4 regions of the Streptomyces sp. NPDC042371 genome follow, and region 1 is predicted to be linked to each of the others. Evidence: riboswitches for the same ligand, from Rfam matches in the RefSeq annotation. Region 1 holds a riboswitch; each other region holds the start of a gene.
The links. A riboswitch is a leader RNA that binds a small molecule or an ion and turns the genes downstream of it on or off. The one in region 1 is predicted to bind cobalamin.
Positions count from the first base shown of each region.

Region 2: another riboswitch for cobalamin. It lies ahead of AC068B_RS27695 (energy-coupling factor ABC transporter permease); the one in region 1 lies ahead of cobN (cobaltochelatase subunit CobN).
Region 3: another riboswitch for cobalamin. It lies ahead of AC068B_RS23520 (CoA-acylating methylmalonate-semialdehyde dehydrogenase); the one in region 1 lies ahead of cobN (cobaltochelatase subunit CobN).
Region 4: another riboswitch for cobalamin. It lies ahead of AC068B_RS01115 (ABC transporter substrate-binding protein); the one in region 1 lies ahead of cobN (cobaltochelatase subunit CobN).

Region 1 is NZ_JBWKAP010000003.1:225,886-231,180, reverse strand. Features, by position in the region: gene AC068B_RS10665 (precorrin-2 C(20)-methyltransferase) at 1-731, opposite strand, end outside; gene AC068B_RS10660 (precorrin-8X methylmutase) at 728-1,354, opposite strand; gene AC068B_RS10655 (cobalamin biosynthesis protein CobG) at 1,366-2,634, opposite strand; cobalamin riboswitch at 2,755-2,886, shown strand; gene cobN (cobaltochelatase subunit CobN) at 2,924-5,295, shown strand, end outside.
Region 2 is NZ_JBWKAP010000009.1:212,403-217,697, forward strand. Features, by position in the region: gene AC068B_RS27680 (MMPL family transporter) at 1-283, shown strand, start outside; gene AC068B_RS27685 (DUF3048 domain-containing protein) at 373-1,368, opposite strand; partial or broken gene AC068B_RS27690 (PTS transporter subunit IIC) at 1,644-2,386, shown strand; cobalamin riboswitch at 2,556-2,739, shown strand; gene AC068B_RS27695 (energy-coupling factor ABC transporter permease) at 2,770-3,525, shown strand; gene AC068B_RS27700 (energy-coupling factor ABC transporter substrate-binding protein) at 3,525-3,917, shown strand; gene cbiQ (cobalt ECF transporter T component CbiQ) at 3,924-4,673, shown strand; gene AC068B_RS27710 (energy-coupling factor ABC transporter ATP-binding protein) at 4,670-5,295, shown strand, end outside.
Region 3 is NZ_JBWKAP010000007.1:401,742-407,036, reverse strand. Features, by position in the region: gene pstS (phosphate ABC transporter substrate-binding protein PstS) at 1-99, shown strand, start outside; gene AC068B_RS23535 (RidA family protein) at 110-505, opposite strand; gene AC068B_RS23530 (helix-turn-helix transcriptional regulator) at 652-1,692, shown strand; gene AC068B_RS23525 (SCO0607 family lipoprotein) at 1,866-2,204, shown strand; cobalamin riboswitch at 2,288-2,467, shown strand; gene AC068B_RS23520 (CoA-acylating methylmalonate-semialdehyde dehydrogenase) at 2,679-4,178, shown strand; gene AC068B_RS23515 (acyl-CoA dehydrogenase family protein) at 4,184-5,295, shown strand, end outside.
Region 4 is NZ_JBWKAP010000001.1:245,283-250,577, reverse strand. Features, by position in the region: gene AC068B_RS01130 (HAD family hydrolase) at 1-309, opposite strand, end outside; gene AC068B_RS01125 (AraC family transcriptional regulator) at 494-1,354, shown strand; gene AC068B_RS01120 (VOC family protein) at 1,359-1,847, shown strand; cobalamin riboswitch at 1,855-2,040, shown strand; gene AC068B_RS01115 (ABC transporter substrate-binding protein) at 2,106-3,155, shown strand; gene AC068B_RS01110 (FecCD family ABC transporter permease) at 3,152-4,231, shown strand; gene AC068B_RS01105 (ABC transporter ATP-binding protein) at 4,228-5,043, shown strand; gene AC068B_RS01100 (metallophosphoesterase) at 5,182-5,295, shown strand, end outside.

The sequences.
Region 1 (5,295 bases):
GGGAGCACCGCCACCGAGAAGTAGGGCACCGAATCCGGGTCCACCTCGGCGAGGCGGCCGGTGCGCTCGCCCGCCATGGTGGCCCGCTCGACGTAGCGCGCCTCGTCGAGGCGGCCCGCGCGCTCCAGGGCGCCCCGCACCTTCCCGAACGTGCGGCCGAGCTTCATGACGACCGCCGAGTCCGTCGCCGCGAGGCGCGCGGCCAGCTCCTCCTCGGGGAGGGTGCCGGGCAGGACCGTGAGGACTTCCTCGGCCTCCACCAGGGGCTCGCCGAGCCGGGCGGCCGCGGCGCTCACCGAGGTGACGCCGGGGATCACCTCGGTCTCGTAGCGGTGCGCGAGGCGCTTGTGCATGTGCTGGTAGGAGCCGTAGAAGAGCGGGTCGCCCTCGGCGAGGACGGCGACCGTGCGGCCCGCGTCGAGGTGGGCGGCGAGCCGGGCCGCGGCCACTTCGTAGAAGTCGTCGAGGGCGCCGCGGTAGCCGCCGGGGTGGTCGGTGCTCTCCGTGGTGACGGGGTAGACCAGCGCTTCCTCGATGTGGTCGGCGCGGATGTGCGCGGCCGCGATCGAGCGGGCGATGGAGCGGCCGTGCCGGGCGGAGTGGTACGCGACCACGTCGGCGGCGGCGATGACCTCCACGGCGCGCAGGGTCATCAGCGACGGGTCGCCGGGGCCGAGGCCGACGCCGTAGAGCCGCCCCTGCGGGCGCTGTTCGGTGGGTACGCCGCTCATTCCGCTTCGCTCGCAATCGCGTTGATCGCCGCCGCGGCCATCGCGCTGCCGCCGCGACGTCCCCGTACGACCAGGTACTCCAGACCGGAGGTGTGCTCGGCGAGCGCGTCCTTGGACTCGGCGGCGCCGACGAAGCCGACCGGGATGCCGAGGACGGCGGCCGGGCGCGGCGCGCCCTCCTCGATCATCTCCAGGAGGCGGAAGAGCGCGGTGGGCGCGTTGCCGATGGCGACGACCGAGCCTTCGAGGCGGTCGCGCCAGAGTTCGAGGGCGGCGGCGCTGCGGGTGGTGCCGAGCTGGGCCGCGAGGTCGGGCACGGACGGGTCGGCGAGGGTGCAGATCACCTCGTTGTCGGCGGGCAGCCGCTTGCGCGTGACACCGCTCGCGACCATGTTCGCGTCGCAGAGGATCGGCGCGCCGTCGCGCAGCGCCTTGCGGGCGTCGGCGATCACGCGCGGGCTGTAGGAGAGGTCGCGCACGAGGTCGACCATCCCGCAGGCGTGGATCATCCGGACCGCGACCTGGCTGACGTCGGCGGGCAGGCCTTGGAGGTCCGCCTCCGCGCGGATGGTGGCAAAGGACTCGCGGTAGATCGCCGCGCCGTCCTTCTCGTAGTCGAACACTGTGCTCTCGCTCATCTCGTGGCCGTTGGTTTCGTGGTGGTACGTGCCGTGGTGACCTGCTCGGTCAATGTGCCGCCCGTCAGAGGCGTCCGGTCCTCGCCGGGGACGCGCACCGTCACCTCGTACTGCCCGTCGCCGGTGGCGAGGACGTCGACCCAGTCGCCCCACGGGTGCCCGCAGCGGCGTTCGCAGCCGGACCAGTGGACGGGCAGGCCGCCGAGGCCGGGGACGGCGTCGGCGCGTACGTCGGAGAGGGACTTGGCGCAGCCGGGGCGTCCGGTGCAGGCGCCGACGCCCAGCCAGGGCGATGCGGCGTCGGTGATGTGCCCGGCGTCGGCGAGCACGGCGAGGCGCTCGCGGGCCGCGGATTCGTCGGCGAAGCCGGGGACGACGAAGCCGCGCCAGGGCGTGACGCGCAGTTCGTCGGCGGGCAGCGGCAGGAGGGCCCGCCACTCGGCGGCGGTGACGCGGCCGAGGGGGGCGCTCACGACGACGGCGTCGCCGATCGCCCCGGGTGCCTGCGGGGCGCTTCGGGAGACGGTCCAGGGCTCGGCGCGCACGGCGTCGATGCCCGCGCGCTCCAGTGCTCCTGCGAGGTCCACGCGCTGCTCGCGGGGCAGCTCCCCCACCCGCCAGGCGCCGTTGCCCGCGGCGGTCGCGGCGGCGTGGAAGGCGCCCGCGGCGGTGAGCGCGGCGCGGGGGGCGTCGACTCCGGCGACCCGGAACGCCAGGCCGCCGACGCGGACGACCGCCGTCCCGCCCGATTCTGCGATCAAGGTCACATCGCCGCCGAGGCCGACGACGTCCCCGCGCCCGTCGTCCAGGGCGAAGAGGAAGCGGCCCGAGAGCTCAGCGGTCCAGTCCTCGGAACACAGGAGTCCGTCCAGCTCACGGGCCCACAACTGCACGTCACCACGGCCGATTCGGTCGATGCCCGCGAGCGGTGACGCCACCACGTTGCGGATGCGCTCGTGCCGCTCGGAGGGGAGCAGGCCCGCTGTCGAGAGCAGCGCGGAGAGTTCGCCGCCGCTGGTCTCGCCGAGGCCCCGCAGCTCGATGTTGCCGCGCGAGGTGATGCTGAGGCAGCCGTCCGCAAGACGCTCCGCCGCGGTGACCAGCGCCTCGGCCTGACGTGTCGTCAAAAGACCTGCGGGCAGCCGGAGTCGGGCGAGGAAGCCGTCGTCGGCGCGGTGCAGGCGGAGGGCTCCGGGGCAGGCGTCACCCCGGTCGCGTATGGGGGATTCGCCCTGGTCTGGGGAGGGTGCTGGGGTGGGCGGCATGGCGGCGAGCATACCCACGCGGATCCGGCGGGTCGCCTCCCGAGACGGACCGTTCTGGCAGGTGGCCGCCCCGCCGACCGCGGGCAGGACTTACTATGCAGGCGGCGGGCCGCCAGGTCCGTCGACGCCAGCGACGGCGTGGGTCCACCAGGACCCGAAGGAGGAAGCCCGGTGCGAATCCGGCGCGGTCCCGCCACTGTGAGCCCCACCCGAGTGGGGCGAGCCAGGAACTCCTGCCGTCCATACGACCACCCGGGGCGCGGACACCCCGAGGAAGGCCTGCGCCCGCATGCTTCTGCTGTTGTCGACCTCCGACACCGACCTGCTCAGCGCCCGCGCGGCGGGGGGTCCGGTCGACTACCGGTTCGCCAATCCCTCCCGTCTTGACCTCGAAGGACTGCCCGCGCTGCTGGACGGCGTGGACCTCGTCGTCGTACGCCTCCTCGGCGGCGTCCGTGCCTGGCAGGACGGCCTGGACCAGCTCATCGCCACCGGTCTCCCGGTGGTCGTGCTCACCGGTGAACAGGCACCCGACGCCCAGCTCATGGCCTCCTCGACCGTGCCGGTCGGCATCGCCGCCGAGGCGCACGCCTACCTGGCGCACGGCGGCCCCGCGAACCTGGAGCAGCTGGCCCGCTTCCTCTCCGACACCGTGCTGCTCACCGGCCACGGCTTCGAGCCGCCCGCGCCCGCCCCGTCGTGGGGCCCGCTGGAGCGCACGGCCCGCGCCGTGGAGGGCCCGACCGTGGCGGTGCTCTACTACCGCGCCCACCACATGAGCGGCAACACCGCGTTCGTGGACGCGCTGTGCGGCGCGATCGAGGACGCGGGCGCCCGGGCGCTGCCGCTGTACGTGGCCTCGCTGCGTGCCCCCGAGCCCGAGCTGATCGACGCGCTGCGGGCCGCCGACACCATCGTGACGACGGTCCTCGCGGCCGGTGGCACCAAGCCCGCCGAGGCCTCCGCGGGCGGCGACGACGAGTCGTGGGACGCGGGCGCGCTGACCGGACTGGACGTGCCGATCCTGCAGGCGCTCTGCCTGACCGGGTCGCGTTCGGCCTGGCAGGAGAACGACGAGGGCGTCTCGCCGCTCGACGCCGCGAGCCAGATCGCGGTGCCTGAGTTCGACGGCCGCCTGATCACGGTCCCCTTCTCCTTCAAGGAGATCGACGAGGACGGTCTGCCCGCGTACGTCGCCGACGCCGAGCGCGCGGCCCGCGTCGCCGGTATCGCCGTGCGCCACGCGCGCCTCAAGCACATCCCGGCCGCCGACAAGCGCATCGCCCTGGTGCTGTCCGCGTACCCGACGAAGCACTCCCGCATCGGCAACGCGGTCGGCCTGGACACTCCGGCATCCGCCGTCGAGCTGCTTCGCCGGCTCCGTGCCGAGGGGTACGACTTCGGCCCCGAGGCCGACATCCCCGGCCTGGTCTCCGGCGACGGCGACGAGCTGATCCGCGCGCTCATCGACGCGGGCGGCCACGACCAGGACTGGCTCACCGAGGAGCAGCTCGCCGCCAACCCCGTGCGCATCCCGGCCGCCGACTACAAGCGGTGGTACGCGACGCTGCCGCAGGAGCTGCGCGACTCCGTCGAGCAGCACTGGGGCCCGCCGCCCGGCGAGATGTTCCTCGACCGGTCCCGCGTCGGCCAGGGCGGCGACCCGGAGGGCGACATCGTGCTCGCGGCCCTGCGCCGCGAGAACCTCCTCATCCTGATCCAGCCGCCGCGCGGCTTCGGCGAGAACCCGATCGCGATCTACCACGACCCCGATCTGCCGCCGTCGCACCACTACTTGGCCGCCTACCGCTGGATCGCGGCGCCCGCGTCCGACAACGGCTTCGGCGCCGACGCGATGATCCACCTGGGCAAGCACGGCAACCTGGAGTGGCTGCCCGGCAAGAACGCGGGCCTCTCCGCGGCGTGCGGCCCCGACGCCGCGCTCGGCGACCTGCCCCTGATCTACCCCTTCCTGGTAAACGACCCGGGCGAGGGCACGCAGGCCAAGCGCCGCGTGCACGCCACGCTCATCGACCACCTGGTGCCGCCGATGGCGCGCGCCGACTCCTACGGCGACATCGCGCGCCTGGAGCAGCTCCTCGACGAGTACGCCCAGATCAGCTCCATGGACCCGGCGAAGCTCCCGGCGATCCGCGCGCAGATCTGGACGCTCATCCAGGCCGCCAAGCTCGACCACGACCTGGGTCTCGAGCACCGCCCGGACGACGACGGCTTCGACGACTTCCTGCTGCACGTCGACGGCTGGCTCTGCGAGATCAAGGACATGCAGATCCGCGACGGTCTGCACGTCCTGGGCAACCCGCCCGCGGGCGCCGACCGCGTGAACCTCGTGCTCGCCGTGTTGCGCGCCCGCCAGATCTGGGGCGGCACGACCGCGCTGCCTGGCCTGCGCGAGGCGCTCGGCCTCGACGAGTCGGCGGCGACGCGCGTCACCGCCGACGAGGCCGAGGACAAGGCCCGCGCCCTGGTCCAGGCGATGGACGACGCGGACTGGGACCCGGCGGCCGTGGCCTCCGTGGCCGCGGACCACGGCGACCAGGTCGCCGCCATCCTGGAGTTCGCGGCCCGCGAGGTCGTGCCGCGCCTCGCGGCCACCACCGCCGAGCTCGACCACTCCGTGCACGCCCTGAACGGCGGCTT
Region 2 (5,295 bases), on a different contig from region 1:
GATGAGCGTCTTCTCCGGCTTCATCATGGAGAACGACGACATGATCAAGATGATGGGCTTCGGCCTGGCGATCGCCGTCCTCTTCGACGCCTTCGTCGTCCGCATGGCGATCGTGCCCGCCGTCCTCGCACTGCTCGGCAAGTCCGCCTGGTGGCTGCCGCGCTGGCTGGACAGGGCGCTGCCGAACGTGGACGTGGAGGGCGAGAAGCTCCACAAGAACCTCGGCGACACGGGCACGCCTGACGCCGAGACGGACCGGGAACTGGCCCCTGTGGGCAGGTGACACACCGCGGTCCTCGCTGAGCGGGCCGGTCGGGACACCCCTGAAGTGGGGGGAGTGCCCCGACCGGCCCGTTCGGTCTTTCCCGCGGGTCAGTGGCGGTCCGCGTAGACCATCCAGACCTGGCCCGGGGCGAAGGGCATCGGCTGCCCGTTCGGCCGGGTGAACGTGGTGCCGCCGGTGGCCGCGGAACGCTCCCAGCGGGTCAGGTAGCGCTTGCCGTTCCGCAGCACCAGCGCCTTGCCGCGGCCGACCGTCTCGATGTACGGCGTCACCGCGCCGTTGACGTCCTTGAAGCGCGACGGACGCATGTTCACGTACTGGATCACGATGGTGCGGGCCCCGAGTTGCCCGCCCGACGTGCTGCGGGCCGGGACGCCGTCGAAGGACGCGAGCCAGCGGCCCTGCCGCGGCGACCAGCGGAAGGTGTGGCTTGCGGAGGGGTACCGGACGGTCCTGGCCGCGGTGCGGGCACCGCCCGCCGGGGCCGGGCCGAAGCGGAAGCCGATGTCGGCCGGGCGGTCGGCCCGCGGCGCCGAGCGCAGCACCGCCTTCGGCCGCACGAAGAGGTTGTGCGGGGCGGGGCGCCCGCTCTGGCGGAAGTACGCACCGGGCAGCCGGCCGTGCGAGCGGGCGTACAGCGAGGAGTTCCTCAGCACCTTCTGCAGCGCGCTGCGCACCCCGGAGTAGGCGAGGGCGGGCCGCCCGAACTGACGCAGCAGCTCGATGTCCGACTCACGGGCGCTGCGCACCGGCCCGACGGCGTGGGGGAGTTTGCTGGAGTACACGCCCATCAGGCGGCTCATCCCGCCCTCGACCTTCTCCACGTACACGATGTCCGCCCGGTCGAGACCGGTGTGCGGCCGGGCCCGGCGCGCGTTGTCGAACTTCACGGCGAGGACCGGGTTCTGCCGTGCGGACTGCCCGGTGAAGGGCGAGGTGCTCCGGGGGGCGGGGGCGTCCTCGGAGGCGGGGGCGCTCGCGTAGGAGGGTGCGCCCACGGTGAGCGAGGCCGTGGCGACCAGCGCGAGCACTTTCGCGCCGATCCGGGTGCGGCGGGTGGCCCGGACTGTCGTTGCTGCCTTCAAGGCGTCTCCATTCGTGGCGGTGCGGCCGCCGCAGGGTCCGTGGCGGTGCAGCCGCAGATGTACCTCCCGCAGCGGTGGGGCCAATCACCCCTGGGCCATCCACCCTCGCCAGGTCACTCTTTCCGGGGGCGCCCCAGCGTGGCTCCGCCCCGAACGGCGCTGCGGACGTGCCGGGCCGCGCGCGTCGGAGAGAATCATGGACATGGCAGCGCTGAACGAGATCCTCCCCGTGGCAGCCGTGCCCTTCGACGCGCCCGCGGCCGACTGGCGCGAACATGCAGGGCCTCCAGTTCGGCATCGCCGTCGCCGTGATCCTCTTCGGCGTCCGCACGATCCTCGGCGAACTCGTCCCGGCCTTCCAGGGCATCGCCAGGAAACTGGGGCCCGGCGCGGTCCCCTCCCTCGACGCGCCCATCGTCTTCCCCTACGCACAGAACGCCGTCCCCATCGGCTTCATCTCCAGCTTCGTCGGCGGCCTCGTCAGCCTCTGCCTGCTCGCCTGGATCTTCCACCCGGCCTTCGGACTCGCCCTCGTCCTGCCCGGTCTGGTCCCGCACTTCTTCACCGGCGCGCGGCCGGGGGCTACGGCAACGTGACCGGCGGCCGCCGCGGCGCGGCCCTCGGCGCCTTCGTCAACGGCGTCATCATCACCTTCCTGCCCGCGCTGCTCCTGAAGGTCCTCGGCGCCTTCGGGGAGGAGAACACCACCTTCGGGGGCGCCGACTTCGGCTGGTTCGGCACACTCGTCGGTTATGCGGCCAAGACGGAGGAGACTGGCGGGTTCGTCCTGATGCTGCTGATCGGCGTGGCCGTCCTCTTCGGCGCGATCGTCGTGCAGAAGCGCGTCGTGGAGACCGGCTGGGACCCGGGTGCCCGCCGTGACGTACTGCTGCCGCCGAACCCGGACCGCGCCGCGGAGAAGGTCCCGGCCGCCGCCGGATCCCCCGTCGCGTACGCGAAGATCGCACCCCCGCGCGGAGCGCCGAAGCCGCCCCCGCCGCCGGACGCCCGGAGCTGACGGCTCCAGACCCACTTCTGCGTCCCCTGTGCGCCCCCCTGCCGCGTCCGCTCCACGCCACCTGCCAACTCGGTGCACAGCCTCTGAACAGGGGCGCACGTGGTGTATGCGCGCTCGCGCGTGCCACCGGCGCAACGAGCCCGCAAGTTGTCAGCACGTCCGTTGCGCACTAATGTCGCCACGCCTTGGTGAACGGGAAATCCGGTGTGATGCCGGTGCGGCCCTCGCCACTGTGATCGGGAAGTCCGGCTCCAGCCCTCGCGGCAGCCACTGGGTACTCACGTGCCCGGGAAGGCGGAGTCCGGTCGGTACGACCCGTCAGCCAGGAGACCGGCCAAGGCGCGTTGTCCATCCACGAGGTGCTGGAGAGGGTCTGCCGAGCCATGCACATAGCCGAGGGTTTCCTCCCACCGGCGCACGCGATCGCCTGGGGCGTAGCGTCCGCGCCGTTCGTCGTACACGGAGTCCGCTCCCTGACCCGTGAAGTCAAGGAACACCCGGAGAGCACCCTGCTCCTCGGCGCCTCCGGAGCCTTCACGTTCGTCCTTTCCGCCCTGAAGATCCCTTCTGTGACGGGCAGTTGCTCGCACCCGACGGGGACCGGACTCGGGGCGATCCTGTTCCGGCCACCGATCATGACGGTGCTCGGCACCATCACCCTGCTCTTCCAGGCGCTGCTGCTCGCCCACGGCGGGCTCACCACCCTGGGCGCCAACGTGTTCTCCATGGCGATCGTCGGGCCCTGGGCGGGATACGCGGTCTACCGGCTCCTCAAGCGGTACGACGTGCCGCTCATGGTCGCCGTGTTCTTCGGCGCGTTCGTCGCCGACCTGTCCACGTACTGCGTCACCAGCGTCCAGCTGGCCCTGGCGTTCCCCGACCCCAGCAGCGGCTTCCTCGGCGCCCTGGGCAAGTTCGGCGGCATCTTCGCCGTCACGCAGATTCCGCTTGCGGTCAGCGAAGGACTCCTCACCGTCCTGGTGATGCGGCTCCTCGTGCAGTCGAGCAAGGGCGAACTCACGCGCCTCGGCGTGCTGCTGCAGCGCAAGCAGACGGACGTGACGACCAAGCCGACCGAACCGAGCAAGTCGGCCGAGCCGACAAAGTCGACCGAGACGCAGACGGGGGCCAGTGCCTGATGAGCCGCAACGCGAAGATCAACACCCTGCTGCTCCTCATCGTGGCCGCGCTCGCCGTGCTGCCGATCGCGCTGGGACTCGGCGACGACGAGGAGGAGCCGTTCGCCGGGGCCGATGCCCAGGCCGAGACGGCGATCACCGAGATCAAGCCGGACTACGAGCCGTGGTTCTCGCCGCTGTACGAACCCCCGTCCGGGGAGGTCGAGTCGGCGCTCTTCGCCCTGCAGGCCGCCCTCGGCGCGGGCGTCCTCGCCTACTACTTCGGGCTGCGCAAGGGCCGCAAGCAAGGCGCGGAACAGGCGCGTGCGGAACAGGCGCGTGCGGAGCGGGCTGCCGGGCCGGACGCGCCGGTCGGCGCGGACGGTGCCCGGGCCGAGACCGAGCAGGTCTGACCCGGCGTGCTGCCCCTCGATGCGGCGGCGCACAGCAGTCGCTGGCGCCGCCGGCACCCCGTGGACAAGGCCGTGCTCGGGCTCGGCCTCACGATCCTCGCCATCTCGCTGCCGCCCTGGCCGGGCGCCGTCCTGGTCCTGGCCGCCGCAGTCGTCCTGCTGCTCGGCCCCGCCGGTGTGCCGCCCCGCAAGCTGTGGCGCGCCTACCGCGTGCCGCTCGGCTTCTGTGTCACCGGCGCACTCACCCTGCTCGTCCAAGTCGGCGGCCCCGAAGGGTTCGTGACCTTCGCGGAGGGCGGTCCGGCGCGTGCGGGCGGGCTGCTCCTGCGGACCTCCGCCGCCTCGCTCGGCGTGCTGCTTTTCGCCTTCACCACACCGATGTCGGACCTGCTGCCCCGCCTGGTGAAAGCGGGCGTGCCCGCACCGGTCGTGGACGTCGCACTCGTCACCTACCGGATGAGTTTCCTGCTCCTGGACTCCATGAGCCGCATCCGGCAGGCGCAGGCCGCCCGGCTCGGGCACACCACCCGCGCCGCCACCTGGCGCTCCCTCGCAGGTCTCGGCGCCACCGCGTTCGTGCGCGCCTTCGACCGGGCGAGCCGTCTGCAGGCCGGGCTCGCGGGCCGCGGCTACGACGGCACCCTGCGCGTCCTGGTGCCCGAGGCCCGCATCTCGCGCCCCTTCATCACGGCGGGCGCGGCACTTCTCGTGGGCCTGGTGGCCCTCACCCTCGTACTGGAAAGGTTCCTGCCATGAGTGAGCCGAGGGCTCTTCGCGAGCCGGACGCTCCCAGCGGACCCCGCGGGTCCGTGGTCGCCCTGCAAGCGGCGGCGTACGCGTACGAGGACGGGCCCACCGTGCTCAGCGGCCTGGACTTCGACGTCGTCGAGGGGCGCGCGCTCGCGCTCCTCGGGCGCAACGGCAGCGGCAAGACGACCCTGATGCGCCTGCTCAGCGGCGGACTGCGCCCGGACCGGGGGAACTTGACCCTGGAGGGCGCCCCCGTCACGTACGACCGCAAGGGCCTGACCCGGCTGCGTACGACCGTCCAGCTGGTCGTCCAGGACCCCGACGACCAGCTGTTCGCCGCCTCGGTCGAGCAGGACGTGTCCTTCGGCCCGCTCAACCTCGGCCTGCCCGACCCCGAGGTCCGCGCCCGGGTCGCCGAGTCGCTCGCCGCCCTCGACATCGTCGCGCTCGCCGACCGGCCCACCCATCTCCTCTCCTACGGCCAGCGGAAGCGGACGGCCATCGCCGGTGCCGTCGCGATGCGCCCCCGCGTCCTCATCCTCGACGAGCCGACCGCCGGGCTCGACCCCGACGGCCAGGAGCGCCTGCTCGCCACCCTGCAAGGGCTGCGGGACGCGGGCACGACCGT
Region 3 (5,295 bases), on a different contig from region 1:
AGCAAGGTGGGGCAGAAGGACCTGTCCAGGCTCAACTACGCGCCGCTGCCGGAATCCGTCGCCGGTCAGGTGCGCGACGTGGTCGGCACGCTCTCCTGAGGAGGCCGCCTCACGCGACGGCCGTGCCCTCCAGCTCGACCAGCTGGCCGGGTATCGCCAGCCGCGTCACCCCGAGCATCGTGGTGGTCGGCGCGACCCCTGCGGCGCCCAACTGCCCGGCCAGCACGCCGAAGTGCTGGAAGAGCAGGTCGACGTCGGTCGTGTAGACGTTGAGCCGGACGAGATCCGAGAGGGACATGTCGGCCTCGGCGAGCACGGCCTTGACGTTGTCGATGCTCAGCGCCAGCTGCGCCGCCATGTCACCGTCGTGCTCGGGCTTGCCTTCGCTGCTCATCGCGGTCTGCCCCGAGATGTACAAGGTGCGCGTGTGCCCGGACACGACCTCACCCTGGTTGAAGCCCAGCTCCGTCGACCAGGACACCGGGTTGACTGCCATTCGTTCCATCGCCGCTTTGGCTCCGTTCGGTTCAGTGGGTTCGCTGACGGTACGTACGTCCATCGGCCCGGCAATCGCCGCGCGCTGACGTCGTGTGAAGGAGCCTTCCAGCAATACATGACATCTCCAGTCATGTATTTCGCTAGTGTTTTCGCATGCGCGCCGACCGGTTGGTTTCCTTGGTGCTGCTTCTGCGCCAGCGCGGTCGGATGACGGCGGACACGCTGGCCCGCGAGCTGGAGGTGTCCACCCGCACGGTGCTTCGCGACATCGAGGCGCTGTCCGCGGCGGGCGTGCCGGTCTACGCGGAACGCGGCCGACACGGCGGTTTCTCGTTGCTGCCCGATTTCCAGACGGCGCTGACCGGACTGAACCACGACGAGGCGCTCGCCCTGCTGGTCGCCGGATCACGGCGCGGCGCGCAGCTGTTCGGCCTCGGCTCGGCGCTCGCCTCGGCCATGCTCAAGGTGTTCGACGCGCTGCCCGAAGACCTCCGCGGCACTGCGGCAGGCGCGGCCCAGCGACTGCTCATCGACCCGGAGTTGGACCTCCTCGCGCGTCGCGTGGACGCCGAGGAGGTGCCCGACGCGACCGTGGCGGAGGTCCGGCGCGCGGTCTTCGCCGGACAGAAGCTGCGCATCCACTACGCGCCTCCGGGGCGGCCCCCGGAATGGCGCACGGTGGACCCGATCGGCCTGGTCACCGTCCGCAACCAGGGCTACTTGCTGGCCACGCGCGCCGGTGCCGACCGCACCTACCGGCTGTCCCGGGTGCTGGGCGCCGAGGCGCTCGGCGAACCCGCGCAGCGACCGGCCACGGTCGACCTGGACCGGGCCTGGCAGGAGCGCAACACACGGTTCCGGAACGGTGGCGACGACCAAGTCACCGTGCGGGTACGGGTGGACCCGGCGGGACGGAAGGACCTGGTGGGCACCGCGCTGGCGGTCTTCGACGAAGGAGATGAAGAAGCCGAAGGGGCCGAAGCGGACGGCCGGTTGCGGCTGAGCGTGGTCTTCCAGGATGCCCGGCACGCCACCTGGGCCCTCTGGCAGCTCTCCACGCTCGCGGAAGTCCTGGCCCCGCAGTGGCTGCGTACCTCCCTGCACGACCGCGCCGCCGGGATCGCCGCACTCTACGGACCGTCATCCGAGCGACGAGGAACTCCCCGAGGGCAACGAACCGACCCGCGTCAGTGAGGCGCGGCCGCGCGCCCAGACCTCGGTGACCAGCTCATCGACCACTACGTCATCGGGGTGTCCAACGGGCGTGATCAAGTAGGGCGCACAGGCCGTCTGAGTACTCGTACTCATGATCCGCACCCCACCGCTCGCGCAAGCTGGACGCACAGGTCGATGAGAGGAAGAGGACTGTGCGCAGCAGCATCCGAGTTCGCCCGGCGTCCCGTGTCTCCGGTAGGCGGTCGGCGCGGTCCCTCGTGGGGCTCGCGCTGGCGGGCGCGGCGGCGGCCGCGGCGCTGACCGGCTGTTCCATGGAGGACGCGATCTGCGGCGGCGGCGAGTATCCCGTTCTGCAGGTGGGCAGCAGTGGGTCCGCGTGCCAGCCCGACGGGGAAGAGCCGCCGAAGGGCTACGCCCGCTACCCGGAGGGGAAGGTCCCCGAGCACGTCGGGGACAAGTGGGACACGTACTGGAGCGATCACACGCTCGACGAGAACGGGAAGATCATCAAGCTGAAGGACGGTCAGTGACCGCCGCGTAGGCCGCCCGCGCGACGAAACCGCCGCCGTCGCCGAAAGGTGGGGGTGGACTTACTAGGACGTCCAACTATATCTTCGTGACCAGAGCCCGCGGTGCAGGGAAGCCGGTGTGAATCCGGCGCGGTCCCGCCACTGTGACCGGGGAGTGCGTTCTCGCCGAGCGATACGCCACTGACGGAGAAGTTCCGTCGGGAAGGCGGGAGAACGCGCGCTGATCCGGGAGTCAGGATACCGGCCGTGGGGTGTTCCGTGTTGTCCACGAGGATGGAGCAGACACGCATGGCACCGGTCCGTACCCACGACCCAGGTGAACCGGCGAAGCGAGCGACGGCCCCGGTCGGCGCTCGACTCCACGACGGCTCTTAGGCCTTCGCGTCCCACGACAGAACCGCCCGCCCACCTCACCCGGTGGCGCCGTCGGCCTGCCGTGCCATCCCCGGACTCACCTGACGAGAGCAGGCTCTCATGGTCCGTGAACTGACACATTTCATCGGCGGCAAGCACGTCCCCGGGACGTCGGGGCTCTTCGCCGACGTGTACGACCCCAACTCCGGCTCCGTACAAGCGCAGGTGCCGCTGGCCGGGCGGGCGGAGACGGCCGCGGCGATCGCCGACGCCGAGTCCGCCCAGCGTGAATGGGGCGAGTGGAATCCGCAGCGGCGCGCTCGCGTGATGCTGCGCTTCCTGCAACTCGTCGAAGGGGAGCGGGAGTCGCTGGCGCGGACGCTCTCCGGCGAGCACGGGAAGACCGTCGCCGACGCCCACGGTGACCTGCAACGCGGCCTTGAGGTAGTGGAGTTCGCCGCGGGCATCCCGCACCTGCAGAAGGGGGAGTTCACCGACAACGCAGGCACCGGCATCGACGTGCACTCCCTGCGGGTGCCGCTCGGCGTCACCGCGGGCATCACCCCGTTCAACTTCCCCGCGATGATCCCGCTGTGGAAGGCGGCTCCCGCGCTGGCCTGCGGCAACTCCTTCATCCTCAAGCCGTCCGAACGCGCGCCCTCCGTGCCGCTCCGGCTCGCCGAGCTGTTCCTGGAGGCGGGCCTGCCGCCCGGTGTCCTGAACGTCGTCAACGGCGGCAAGGAAGCGGTGGACACCCTCCTGGAGGACCCGCGCGTCCAGGCGCTCGGCTTCGTCGGGTCCACCCAGATCGCCGCGCACATCTACGCCACCGCCGCCGCGCACGGCAAGCGCGCCCAGTGCTTCGGCGGCGCCAAGAACCACATGATCGTGATGCCGGACGCCGACCTCGACCAGGCCGTGGACGCCCTCATCGGCGCCGGGTACGGCTCGGCGGGGGAGCGCTGCATGGCCATCGCGGTCGCCGTCCCCGTCGGCGAGGAGACCGCCGACGCGCTCGTCACCCGGCTCAAGGAACGCGTCGCCGAGCTGCGCATCGGGCGGTCCGACGATCCGGAGGCCGACTTCGGGCCGCTGGTGAGCCGGGACGCCCTCGACCGGGTCCGCCGCTACGTGGACATCGGCGTCAACGAAGGCGCCGAACTCGTCGTGGACGGACGCGACTTCACCCTGCCCGGACACGAGAACGGCTTCTTCGCCGGAGCCACCCTCTTCGACCGCGTCTCGCCGCGCATGCGGATCTACCGCGAGGAGATCTTCGGCCCGGTGCTGTGCGTGGCCCGCGCCGCGGACTACGAGGCGGCCCTGCGCCTGCCCAGCGAACACCCCTACGGCAACGGCGTCGCGATCTTCACCAGGGACGGCGACACCGCCCGCGACTTCACGCGCCGCGTCGGCGCCGGCATGGTCGGCGTCAACGTGCCGATCCCCGTCCCGGTGGCGTACCACACCTTCGGCGGCTGGAAGCGGTCCGGCTTCGGCGACCTGAACCAGCACGGCCCCGACGCCGTCCGCTTCTACACCCGCACCAAGACCGTCACCTCGCGCTGGCCCTCCGGAGCCAGGGAAGGCGCGAACTTCACCATCCCGACGATGGGATGACGGCGATGACCACGATGGCCACGGCCCTCACCAAGGACCAGCTCGCACTGGCCGAGGTGACGCTCGACTTCGCCGAGGAACACCTCTCACCGCACGCCGTCGCCTGGGACCGCGACAAGCACTTCCCCGTGGACGTGCTCCGCAAGGCCGCCGAACTGGGCCTCGGCGGTGTCTACGTACGCGAGGAGCACGGCGGTTCGGGCCTCAGTCGCACCGACGGAACCCTCGTCTTCGAGGCCCTCGCCACCGGCTGCCCCTCCATCGCCGGATACCTCTCCATCCACAACATGGTCGCCTGGATGATCGACCGGTACGGCGACGAGAACCAGCGCGCCCGCTGGCTGCCGGAGCTGTGCACCGCCGCGTCCCTGGGCAGCTACTGCCTCACCGAGCCGGGTGCAGGATCGGACGCCGCGGCCCTGACGACCCGCGCCGAGCGCGACGGTGACGCGTACGTCCTGACCGGCGTCAAGCAGTTCATCTCCGGAGCGGGCACCTCGAACGTGTACGTCGTCATGGCGCGCACCGGCGAGGAGGGGCCCGGCGGCATCTCCGCGTTCGTCGTCGAACGGGACGACCCCGGCCTCACCTTCGGCCCCGACGAACGGAAGATGGGCTGGAACGCCCAGCCCACCCGCCAAGTGCTCCTCGACGGCGTGCGCGTACCGGCCGACCGCCGCCTCGGGGACGAGGGCGAGGGGTTCCGCATCGCCATGACCGGCCTCAACGGCGGACGGCTCGGCATCGCGGCCTGCTCCCTGGGCGGCGCCCAGAGCGCACTGCACCGCAGCGTGTCCTACCTCGCCGACCGTGAGGCGTTCGGCGCGTCCCTTCTGGACGCCCAGGCGCTGCGGTTCCGGCTCGCCGACATGGCCACCGAGCTGTCCGCCGCCCGCGCGCTGGTGCGCCAGGCCGCCGACGCGCTCGACCGGGGCGACCCGCGCGCCCCGCAGCTGTGCGCCATGGCCAAGCGCTTCGCCACCGACACCGGCTACTCCGTGGCCGATCGCGCCCTCCAACTGCACGGCGGATACGGCTATTTGAGCGAGTACGGCATCGAGAAGATCGTCCGGGACCTGCGGGTCCACCAGATCCTGGAAGGAACCAACGAGATCAT
Region 4 (5,295 bases), on a different contig from region 1:
GGTCTTGCGGGTCAGGACGCCCTTCATCTCCAGGAAGGGGAGCAGCGACTCCTCGAGGTCGTTGCGGTACGTCGTGTTGTCCGCGTCGAAGACGGCGTACGCGCCCTTGTGGTCGTTCTTCGCGATGACCTTGCCGAGCTTCTTGGCGACCGGCTTCGGCCAGTGCGACAGCTCACGGGCGGTGGCCGCCGAGGTGTCGGCGGCGTTCGCCTCGTCCGTCGGCCACAGGGCGCTGCCCGCGAGAACGGCGGCGGCCAGCGCGCCCGTGGTGCCGATGACGGCCAGCTTGCTCTTTGCCCGTACTGCCATGTCTCTACGTCCCTGCCGTTCCCTGCGAGCGATGTGCGGCCCCGACCGGAGCGGCGCGCAATGCTATGGGGCGGCAGGGACATTTCCCATGATCGAAGTCACCGTGGCGCGGTGGCATGGGGCGGGTGAACAGGGGTAGCGGAGGGGTTCCGCGCATACTGGGCCCTCCGCGCATACTGGGTCCATGGACTCCCGTGAGTTCGTCCGCGCCGCCCCACGGCTCGACGGCATGGTCGTCTCCGCGGTCGGCTACCGCACCGCGGGGCAGCGGCCAGGGCTGCACCGGGGGCTCCCTTCGCCGTATCTGACGGTGATCTTCTCCCTGGACGGGACCATCGCCACCGGCAGCACCCCGGACCGGGCGACGGGACCGGACGCGACGCGCACCGACATCATCGTGGGCGGCCTGCACCAGAGCCCCGCGTACGTCGTCCAGCCCGAGCACGAGGCGGGCATCCAGCTCGCCGTGCATCCCCTCGCGGCCCGCGCCCTCCTCGGCCTGCCCGCTGCCGGGCTCACCGGGCAGCTCGTCGTCGGCGGCACGGACGTGCTCGGCGACCCGGCCGCGGAGATCCGCGAGCGGCTGTGCGAGCTGGACCGCTGGGAGGACCGCTTCGCCCTCCTGTCGGCCTATCTGAGGCGGCGCGCGGCCACGGACCGCGCCGCCGCATCCGTCCGCCCCGAGGTGGCGGAAGCCTGGGCGTGGCTGGCCAGGCACCGGGGCGCGGGCACCCTCGGCGGCCTCTCCCGGCACGTCGCGCTCAGCGAGCGCAGGCTGACCGCGCTGTTCCGCGCCGAGACGGGGCTCACCCCCAAGCAGGCCGCCCGCCTGATGCGCTTCCAGCACGCCAAGGCCACCGTGGCCCGCGCCGTCGCGGCGGGCGCCCCGCCGGACCTGGCCGGGGTCGCGGCCGACACCGGGTACTACGACCACTCCCACCTCGTACGCGACTTCCGGCAGTACACCGGCGAGACCCCCACCCGCTGGCTGGCCGAAGAGTGCCGGAATATCCAAGCCGGGGCGCACGGCCGGGGCGAAGAGTAGGGGCATGGACATCACCACGAACACCACGAACACCACGAACACCACGCAAGAACAGCAGCTCAGCACGCCCGCCCCGGCCGTCTGGCCGGGCCTCCAGGCCCAGGACGCCCCCGCCCTGATCGACTTCCTCGTCGGCACCGTCGGCTTCCTGCGCACCGCCGTCTACGAGGACGAGGGCCGTGTCGCCCACGCCCAGCTCGACTGGCCCGAGGGCGGTGGGGTCATGCTCGGCTCGTACGGCCCGGCCAACGAAGCGACCTGCGGCAGGCCCGGCACCGCGGGCGCCTATGTCGTCACCGACCACGTGGACGACCTGTACCGCAGGCTCGCCGAGGCAGGCGTGAAGGTCATCAGCGAGATCGAGGACAAGCCCTACGGAAGCCGTGAATTCGGCATCGAGGATCCGGAGGGCAACCGCTGGTCCTTCGGCACGTACCGGGGCGAGCCCAGGCCCGCGCCGACCACCGCGACGACGCCCGGGCCGACCGCGTGAAGTCGCGTGATAACTTGCGCAAGCCAGTCAAACCCACACCTGGGCCAGGGAATCCGGTGCGAATCCGGAGCTGACGCGCAGCGGTGAGGGGGACGGGCGGGGCCACGGCCACTGGGCGTCACAGGACGCCCGGGAAGGCGCCCCGCCCGGCCGATCCCCGAGTCCGAAGACCTGCTGGCGCCCTCCCCGCTCACCCGGCGGCGGAGGTCACGACGCAGGCCAGGCTCCGCGTATGAGCCGTGACACTCAAGGGATCACGTGTCCTCGACAGCCCGTATATCCGCCCTCCTCTGTGCCTGCCTGTTCGCGCTCACCGCGTGCGGCGGCTCCGCGCAGAAGACATCGCAGTCCGGGCAGAAGAGCACCGAGGGCTACCCGGTCACGGTCACCTCCTGCGGCAAGGACGCGAAGGTCGGGGCGCCCCCGCAGCGGGCCGTCTCCCTCGACCAGGGCTCCACGGAGATCCTGCTCTCCCTCGGCCTCGCCGACCGCATGGTGGGCACCGGCACCTGGACCGACCCGGTCCTGAAGAACCTGGCGAAGGACAACGCGAAGGTGGAGCGGCTCGCCGACCGCTACCCGTCCCTGGAGAAGGTCCTCTCCAAGGAGCCGGACTTCGTCAGCGCCTCCTTCCTCTACACGGTGGGCAAGGGCGGCGTCGCCGACCGCGCGAAGTTCGACGAGCTCGGCGTGCCCGTCTACGTCTCGCCCACCGACTGCGCGGGCAAGGACAACGACGGCGGTGGCGACGGCAAGCGCGTCAAGACCCTCACCATGGACACCGTCTACGGCGAGGTGCGCGACCTGGCGAAGGTCTTCCACGTCGAGAAGCGCGGCGAGAAGCTGATCGCCGACATGAAGCGGCGGGTCGGCAAGGCCACGAAGGACATCAATGCCGCCACCTCCGCCGCCTCCGGCACCAAGCTCATGTACTGGTTCGCCAACTCCGACGCCCCGTACATGGCGGGCTGCTGCGGCGCCCCCGGCATCATCACCCGCGAACTCGGCGCGAAGAACGTCTTCGACGACACCCACGAGGAATGGCCCCAGATCAACTGGGAGACCGTCGCCGACCGCGACCCCGACGTCCTCGTCATCGGCGACCTCACCCGCAAGTCGCAGTCCGCGGAGAGCGCCGCGGCGAAGATCAAGTTCCTGGAGTCCAACCCGGCGACCAAGAACCTCACGGCCGTGAAGAAGAAGCGGTACGTCCTGCTCAGCGGCCAGGCCATGAACCCCACGATCCGCACGGTCGACGGCATCGAGCAAGTGGCCGCCGGGCTGCGGAAGTTCGGACTCGTCAAGTGACGGAGGCCGCGCCGGACACGGGCACGGTCCCCGGCGCCGCCCCCGCCCCCGGCGCCGCCCCCGCCCGCGTGCGGCAGGGGCTGCTGTGGCTCGCCGGGGTCGCCGCGCTCCTCCTCTCCGTCTCCGTGGCCGTCACCATCGGCCCCGCGGAGATCTCCGTGTCCGACGTGTGGTCGACCGTCGCCGCCCACCTCGGCTGGGGCGAGAGCCCGCTCACCCCGATCAGGGACGGCATCGTCTGGAACCTGCGGATGCCACGCACCGTGCTCGCCGCCGTCTGCGGCGCGGGCCTCGCGGTCTGCGGTGCGGTCATGCAGTCCCTGCTCCGCAACCCCCTCGCCGACCCCTTCGTGCTCGGGGTGTCGTCCGGGGCTTCCACGGGAGCGGTCGCGGTCGTCGTCCTAGGGGTCGGCGGGGGAGTGGTGTCGGTCTCTGCGGGCGCCTTCGCGGGCGCCCTCTGCTCCTTCGCCCTCGTGCTGCTCCTGAGCCACACCCTCGGCGACACCACGGACCGGGTCGTGCTGTCCGGCGTCGCGGCCATGCAGCTCTTCTCCGCGCTGACGTCGTTCGTCGTCCTCACGGCGGGCGACGCGGAGACGACGCGCGGCGTGCTGTTCTGGCTCCTGGGCTCGCTCAGCGGGGTCGGCTGGACGGACGTGTGGCTGTGCGGCGCGGTGCTCGTGGCGGCGCTGGTCATCTGCCTCGGCCACGCCCGCACGCTGGACGCCTTCGCGTTCGGCCCGGAGGCCGCGGCGGCGCTCGGCGTCCGGGTGGCCCGCACCCGCCTCGTCCTGCTCTGCACGACGGCGCTGCTCACGGCGGCCCTGGTCAGCTCGGCGGGCGCCATCGGCTTCGTCGGCCTGGTCCTGCCGCACGCGGCCCGCGCGGTCGTCGGCTCCGGCCACGCCAGACTGCTCCCGGTCACGGCGCTCGCCGGGGCGGTCTTCCTGGTCTGGGTGGACACGCTGGCCCGCACGGCCCTAGACCCGCAGGAGGTCCCAGTCGGCGTGGTGACCTCACTCATCGGCGTACCGGCGTTCGTGGCGGTGCTGTACCGGACGCGGAGGACGACGTGACGACCTCTCCGAGCAACGCTCCGGGCCTGCGCGCCGACCGCGTCAGCAGGGAGGCGGGCGGTCGGCTCGTCGTCGACGGCGTGAGCCTCGCCCCGCCCGGCGGCGCCACCGTGGGGCTCCTCGGCCCCAACGGATCCGGCAAGTCCACGCTCCTGCGCATCCTCGCGGGCGTCCTCGCCCCGGCCTCCGGCGTGGTCACCCTGGACGGCCGCACCCTCCCCGACACGGGCCGCCGCGCGGTGGCCCGCCGGATCGCCGTGGTCGAGCAGCACGCCGCGACGCAGGTCGAACTCTCCGTACGGGACGTCGTACGCCTCGGCCGCATCCCGTACCGCCGCGCCTGGTCGACCCCCACGCCCCACGACGAGCGAGCCGTGCGCGAGGCCCTCGCGCGCACCGGCCTCGCCGAACGCGCCGCCCAGGCCTGGCACACCCTCTCCGGCGGCGAGCGCCAGCGCGTCCAGATCGCCCGCGCCCTGGCACAGGAACCCCGCGAGCTCCTCCTGGACGAGCCCACCAACCACCTGGACATCCAGCACCAGTTGGACCTGCTGTCCCTGGTGGCGGAGCTCCCCGTCACCAGCGTGATCGCCCTGCACGACCTCAACCTGGCAGCGATGTTCTGCGACCATCTGCTGATCCTCAAGGAGGGCGTGGCGTACGCGTCGGGCACCCCTGCCGAGGTCATCACGGAGAAGCTGATCGCGGAGGTGTACGGGGTGCGGGCGGTGGTGACACCGGGGGAAGGCGGCGACGGGCCGGGGAGCGGCCCGGTGGGCGGGCGGCCGTCGGTGCGGTTCCTGCGGGGCTGAGCGGCGGGACCAGGCCAGACGCGTACGAATGGCCCTTAACGGGGGCCTGCCGACGCCCATAGGTTCACCGAAGGACCCCAATACCTGGCCCTTGAGGAACCGCAAGCAGGAAGGCCCGCAGCGATGCCAGAGACACCGATGCCAGAGACACCGGCCGTGCCGACGACGTCACCGATATCGGTGATCGCGCACCTGAGCGACACCCACATCGACACTGGCACGGCGGACGGCGGCCGCAGCGTCGACCGCACC